2 regions of the Parasphingorhabdus pacifica genome follow, and region 2 is predicted to be linked to the other one. Evidence: riboswitches for the same ligand, from Rfam matches in the RefSeq annotation. Region 2 holds a riboswitch; the other holds the start of a gene.
The links. A riboswitch is a leader RNA that binds a small molecule or an ion and turns the genes downstream of it on or off. The one in region 2 is predicted to bind cobalamin.

Region 1 (3,400 bases), on a different contig from region 2:
CGCGCGAGCCCGGTCCGTGGTGGAGGTCGTTAACGCGGGTGTCTCCGTCCTCAACCCGTCAACCCGAACTCGCGCAATGCGGCCGCGACCTTCTCGACGCCATCGACGGTGCGCATCGTCGGGTTCATCGCCTGTCCGGTGAGGGGGACGTACCGGTCGTTCTCGACCGCGTCCATCTCACGTGCCACCGGATGCGTCTCCAAGAATTCGATCTTGCTTCGGGCCGTCTCGGCGGTTTCCGAATTCCGGGTGAGATCTCCCAGCACGAGAACATCGGGATTGCGTTGAGCGACCGTCTCCCAGTTGATCTGCGGCCACTCCTGCTTGGTGTCGTCGAAGACGTTCTTCGCATCCAGCGTGCGGGTGATCACTCCCGGTGCGCCGCAGCAGCCTGCCATGTACGGCGATTCGGAGTTGGCGAACCAAAAGAGCAGTCTCGCGTGCGAAGCGTCGATGTCGGCGGTGGCTTCGCGCATTCGGTTCTGCAGGTCGGCGACGAGTTGTTCACCCCGTTCCGCCACGTCGAAAATGCGGGCGATTTCCCGGATTTCGGTGTAGACGAGGTCCATTTTCAGGGGTTCGTGCCGGGCGCCGTCGCCGCTGCCGCTGTTGTCCTTCGCACAGTCGGCGGGGGAGAGGTAGGTCGGCACTCCGAGTTCGTCGAACTGCGCGCGGGTCGCCACGCCACCCTTGCTCAGCGTCGAGGCGAACGACGATGCGGCGAAGTCCGGCTCGGCCGCGAGAACGCGCTCGAACGACGGGTAGTTCTCGGCGAGGCGCGGTACCTCGGCGTTCTCCTCAGCCAGCTCCGGTAGTACGGGATCCGTCCAGGTCGCGGTACCCACCATCCGGTCGGAGAGGCCCAAGGCCAGCATGATCTCGGCGCTGCCCTGGTTGAGCGCGACAGCCCGCTGCGGCGGGTGCTCCAGCTGAACCTGTTCACCACAGTTGTCCAGCGAAAGGTGGTCACCGGCGTCGGCATCCGGTTCGGCAGCTGTTCCCCCGGAACAGCCGGACAGCGCGAGTGCTGCGGTGAGAAGCACAGCGGTACAGCAGGCGGAAAAGTTTTTCGCCACGGATTTCCTCCCCGTGCGGGGCTCGGTCGCGAAGCCCGGTCCTACGGTTTCCGCTCAGCCGAAACGCGTTCGACTGAGTGGCCAGCAGGTCTTCGGACTCGGGGTCGTCCGAGTGGGAACTCCTTCCCGGGCAGTTCGCCCAGTGGCCGTGTTCCTGCTCGTCGCCGCTCACCGCTGCGCGTCAGTTCCGGATTCTCACCGGATTCCCAAGCCATTCACGATGGCTATTACTGGCAGCCGGACGCTATCACGGCAATGTGCGGCGAGATGGGGACCATGATGTGACGCACAATGTCGTCGGTGGCGACGTGAGCGACGGGGCCGGGATGTGTGCGGCGCGCGTTTCGCCCAAGCTGCAGCGTTGCACGGCGTCGGATTCTCCTGTGATTCATCGGTATCGGGGCGTTCGAAATCACGAGAAGAGGGGTGCTCCGGGCTTCGACGGCAGCTGGTTCGGGCGGTCGGTGGTTCTCCGCTGCCTTGGCGAGTGGGAGTGGGTGGGAACACACTGCAGGACGTGCAGACCTTTCTCCCGTATCCGGACTTCATCGAGACCGCGCGCGTGCTCGACACCAAGCGACTTGGCAAGCAACGGGTGGAGACGATGCAGGTCCTCCGCGCGCTGACGGTGCCGGGGTACGGCTGGCGTACCCATCCCGCGGTCGTGATGTGGACGGGTTACGCGGAGTTGCTCGCCCGCTACGGCCTCGACGTGTGCGCCGTGTGGTGTTCGGCCGGTTACCGGGACACATGTGCCGCGACGATCGCTGCCGATCTGGAACGGGCGGCCGGTACCACCACCGTGCGAACCCGGGAGGAACTGGCCCTCGTCGGAGAACTGCCGCCGTGGCTCGGTGATCGGCGATTCCATCGCAGCCACCAGTCTGCGCTGTTGCGCAAGGACCCGGGCCACTACCGCAGGTATTTTCCCGGTGTGCGATCGGATCTGCCGTACGTGTGGCCGGTCTCGGACCGCTCGCGCGATGACTGACCACTCCGGTCGTCGGGGCAATCGATTGCGCGGAGATGTCCTGGAACTGGGATTCCGAGAATTCAGGAGTTGCGGGGCTGCTATCCGTCCGGAAGCGGCAACGGTGAGCGCGAGAGCAGTTCCCGGAACTCGTGTACCGGCAGCGGAGCCGCGAACAAGTACCCCTGGTAGGCGTCCACGCCGAGACCGTGCAACAGGCGGTACTGAGTGGCGGTCTCGACTCCTTCCGCAATGCACGTGCGGCCCATCGCGCGGGCGAGTTCCACCACGGCGCGTGCGATGCCCAGGTCGGACGGGTCCGATCCCATCCCGGAAACGAACCGTCGATCGAGCTTGACGATCTGCGTCGGCAGGTCCTTGAGACGGGCCAGCGACGAGTAGCCGGTGCCGAAGTCGTCCATGGCGAACCGGAGCCCGGTCGCGGCGAGTTCGCGCATCGTCCTGCTCGGTCGCTCCGACACGTTCACCAGGATGGTCTCGACCATCTCCAGCACCACTCGCTCGGAAGCGATGCCGCTGTCGGCGATGGCGGACGACACCTCTTCGGAAAAGCTCTGGAGCGTCGGTCGGAGCCCGGAGAGGTTCACGGCTATCCCGACCGGACGGGTGCCGTTCACCGGCCAGCTCGCAGCTTCGCGCAGCGCGGTGCGCAGCACCCACCTGTCCAGTTCGATCTCCAGGCCACCCTGCTCGGCCACGGACAGGATGACGTCGGGAGCGAGCATTCCCCGTTCCGGGTGCGGCCACCGCACCAGGGCTTCGGCGAGCACGATCGACCGCTCCCCGTCGACCACCGGTTGGTAGTGCAGGGTGAGGTGACCGTGCAAGATCGCCTGCCGCAGCTCCTGCTCCAAGGTCAGCTGAGCCGAGATCGAACTGCTCAGCGAACGACGAGCGCGGAGCGCGGAACCGTGGCCTTGCGCTTTGGCAACGAACCTCGCGCGGTCGGCCCTTCGCACGAGCTCCTCACCACTGATCTCCGGGTCGTCGGCCGTCGCGGTCCCGATGGAGGCCGAGACGTTGATCAGGTTGCCGCGTACGGACAGCACCGTGCGGAGGATCTCCAGAACCCGGCTGGTCAGCACTGTCATTCCATCGCACGAGGCCAGGTCCGAGCAGACGATCAGGAACTCGTCGCCGTACAGCCGGGCAGGCGTGCACGCCTGCGGCAGCTCGTTGGTCAGTCGCCGCGCGATCATCACCAACAGTTCGTCCCCGGCTTCGTGGCCGAGGGAGTCGTTGACGCGTTTGAAGTTGTCCAGGTCGCAGAACAGGACGCCGATCTCGAACGGGTTCCGCTCTTCGAGCAGCTGTGTGAGCAACTCGGTGACGC
Region 2 (3,400 bases):
GTTGGTGTGCGGTCCCGTCTGCGCCGCAGGCGGGCATCACTTGATCGGGGGTGATCTCTCACCCGGGCGTGTGTAAACCGCTCGGGGATGCGGACACGGTCGACGCAATATCGAGATGACCAACGGCCGACAGCGATGTCGGCAACAACTTTTCCCGCGTATGTCCATTGTATCGGGATTTTTTTCTGTGACCTTGTGAGTTCTGCCTCGTAATGTTCTGTCAACGAACCGATACGCTCTGCGGTCGACACAAGATCCCTGGGTTGGCTGGAGGCACGACGTGGCATTCGACGTTGCTCGGAGGAGTGGGCAGGCGCGTGGCGGTGCGGTTCTGCGGCGGCTTGCCGTGACCGGTGCGGTCGCCGCGTTGGCCGGTGGCATCGGCGCGTCGGCAGGTGTCACTCCTGCGAGTGCGGAGCCCGGTTCGGCGGATTCTCGTTCGGGAGAGTCGGGGGCGCGGTCGCAGGCACGTGTGCTCGGTGGTGCGGAGAGCAGCACCGCGGAGGCGCCGTGGACGGTGGCGCTCATCGGCGAGACCGGCGCGCACTTCTGCGGTGGGACGTTGGTCTCCGCCACCAAGGTGGTCACGGCGGCGCATTGCACGGTCGATCCGAGGACGGGGGAGACGCGGGATCCGGAGTCCCTGCAGGCGGTGGCGGGCCGAACGGATCTGCGCACGAACGAGGGCTTCGTCGGCGATGTGGAGCGGGTGTGGGTGCACCCGGAGTACACCGATTTCTCCCAGGGCGAGGACCTCGCGGTGCTGACCCTGGCCGAACCACTGCCGCAGGAGACGTTGCCGCTGGTGGAGCCGGGGGATGCCGAGTCGTATCGGGCGGGCACTCCGGGGCGCGTCTACGGATGGGGCCGGACGAGCGAGTGGTCTTCTTCGTCGCCGCAGCTGCGCTCGGTGGAGGTGCCGGTGGTCGCGGACGCCGATTGCAAGGCGACCTATCCCGAGTACGACGGCGCGGCGATGCTCTGCGCGGGCGTGCCGGAGGGCGGTCGGGACGCCTGCACGGGTGATTCGGGCGGCCCGCTGGTCGTCAACGGCCGCCTGGCGGGCGTCGTTTCCTACGGCAACGGCTGCGGCCGTCCCAACACGCCGGGGGTCTACACCCGGGTCAGCACCTACAGCCCCGAGATCGCCACCCAGCTGCGGAACTGAACAGCAGGACCCGAGCAGTGGTGTCCTGCGTCCGGAGGTGTTCCCGGGGCCGGAGGTGTTGGGCCGGGGCGTGTCGTAGGCAACGTCCACCGCTGGTGAATGCGGGTCCGCCCGCCGGGTTGTGATATCCAGGTAAGGGTGACCCTCCAGCCGCTTGCGACCGCCGTGCACCGCGCCTACACCGCCGACCTCGACGCCGAGGACTTCTATCGGATGCTGCGGTTGCGCGTCGACGTCTTCGTCGTGGAGCAGCAGTGCCCCTACCCGGAGTTGGACGGTCGGGACCTCGAAGGCAGTACCCGGCATTTCTGGATCGACTCGGCTGACGGTTGTGTGCTCGGCTACGTCCGGCTGCTCGAAGAGCCGGACGGGACCTACCGCATCGGCCGGGTCTGCACCGCGAAAAACGCCCGAGGCATGGGCCTCGGGCGCAAGCTGATGCGGGCGGCCGTGGCGGAGATCCAGCGCGCGCCCGCCGTGCTCTCGGCCCAGTCGGACACGGTCGAGTTCTACCGTTCCTTCGGTTTCGTCGAAGCCGGTGACGAGTACGTGGAGGACGGCATCCCGCACGTCGACATGGAGCGCTTCGTGACGACCCGCCGCTGAGGTCGCGCACTTCCCGCGGTACCGGAGCAGGTCAGCGAAGTGCCGCCCGCTTGGGCGAAGCCGCCGGTTTCGGGCCTCACCGGGCAGCCCGCTGGAGGCGCGGGTGGCGCATGGCGGAGTGGCGAGGGTTACGTCGACGGCGAATGAGCTTGGTCGACTGATCCCGTTCTGGGACGATGCACGCTGGTCCCAGCGAGGAGCCAGTCAGGAAGCCGGTGCGAGTCCGGCACGGTCGGCGCCACTGTGACCGGGGAGCGGACCTCCCACGAGAGCCACCGGGAAAGCCCTGGGAAGGCCGGCGGGACGCGATGATCCGGGAGTCAGGACACTGCTGCGCTCCTTGTCCACACCGGCTGCGCGGCACGCTCGCGCGGCCACATTCGGGGCGTCCGATACCCGAGGAAGGAACTGCCGGCATGACAGCCTCCCCAGTGGAGCGCACGACCGCCCGATACCCCTTTACCGCCGTCGTCGGTCACGACGACCTGCGCTTGGCACTGCTGCTCAACGCGGTGCACCCGCGCATCGGGGGTGTCCTGGTGCGCGGTGAGAAGGGCACGGCCAAGTCGACCATCGTCCGGGCACTGGCCGCACTGCTGCCCGCACTCGACGTGGTGCCGGGATGCCGGTTCGGCTGTTCGCCCTCCGAGCCGGACTCCCGCTGCCCGGACGGGCCGCACGAAGGCGCGGAGACCGGAACGCGCCCCGCCGAACTCGTCGAGTTGCCGGTGGGTGCCACCGAGGACCGCCTGGTCGGTTCGTTGGACCTGGAGCGGGCGCTGACCGAAGGAGTGCGCGCCTACCAGCCGGGTCTGTTGGCCTCGGCGCACCGCGGTGTGCTGTACGTCGACGAGGTCAACCTGCTGCACGACCATCTCGTCGATCTGCTGCTCGACGCGGCGGGGATGGGTCGTGCGCACGTCGAGCGCGAAGGTGTCTCGATCTCGCACGCGGCCTCGTTCCTGCTGGTGGGAACGATGAACCCGGAAGAGGGCGAACTGCGACCGCAGCTGCTCGACCGGTTCGGGCTGACCGTGCAGGTGGCGGCCTCGCGAGAGGTGGAGACCCGCACCGAGGTGGTGCGCAGGCGATTGGCGTTCGAGGACGATCCGGCGGCGTTCGCGCGCAAGTGGGCGGACGAGGACGCCGCGCTGGCCGAACGGATCGTCGACGCGCGGGGGCGCGTCGACTCGATCGCGCTGCCGGATTCGGAACTGCGCCGGATCGCGGCCTTGTGCGCGTCCTTCGAGGTGGACGGGATGCGGGCCGATCTGGTGTTGGCGCGCACCGCGGTGGCCCACGCCGCCTGGCGCGGTGCCGATGCCGTCGCCGAAGCCGATGTCGAGGCAGCCGCGCGACTCGCGCTGCCACACCGGCGCCGCAGGGATCCGTTCGACGAGCCGGGGGTGGAGGAGGACCAGCTGCAGCAGGCGCTGTCCGATGCCGCCGAGCACGCCGAGGACAGCGGTGAATCGCCGGAGACCCCGGGAGCGGAGCAGGACGGCGGCGGTCGGGACGCCAACGGTGACGGCGGGCCGGAGGATGATCCGGACGATGACGGCCCCGACGGGGGACCGGACGGCGGTTCGGATGGCGGTCCGGAAGACGACGGGCCGGACGGGGGCC

Region 1: linked by a shared signal. The riboswitch ahead of ACYVAN_RS20790 (ABC transporter substrate-binding protein) and the one ahead of ACYVAN_RS01110 (putative cobaltochelatase) in region 2 are both predicted to bind cobalamin.

The regions. Positions count from the first base shown of each region.
Region 1 is NZ_BAAGYS010000014.1:133,274-136,673, reverse strand. It holds gene ACYVAN_RS20795 (FecCD family ABC transporter permease) at 1-54, opposite strand, end outside; gene ACYVAN_RS20790 (ABC transporter substrate-binding protein) at 51-1,043, opposite strand; cobalamin riboswitch at 1,143-1,326, opposite strand; gene ACYVAN_RS20785 (MSMEG_6728 family protein) at 1,594-2,067, shown strand; gene ACYVAN_RS20780 (putative bifunctional diguanylate cyclase/phosphodiesterase) at 2,148-3,400, opposite strand, start outside.
Region 2 is NZ_BAAGYS010000002.1:244,158-247,557, reverse strand. It holds gene ACYVAN_RS01120 (S1 family peptidase) at 281-1,168, shown strand; gene ACYVAN_RS01115 (GNAT family N-acetyltransferase) at 1,307-1,774, shown strand; cobalamin riboswitch at 1,941-2,124, shown strand; gene ACYVAN_RS01110 (putative cobaltochelatase) at 2,191-3,400, shown strand, end outside.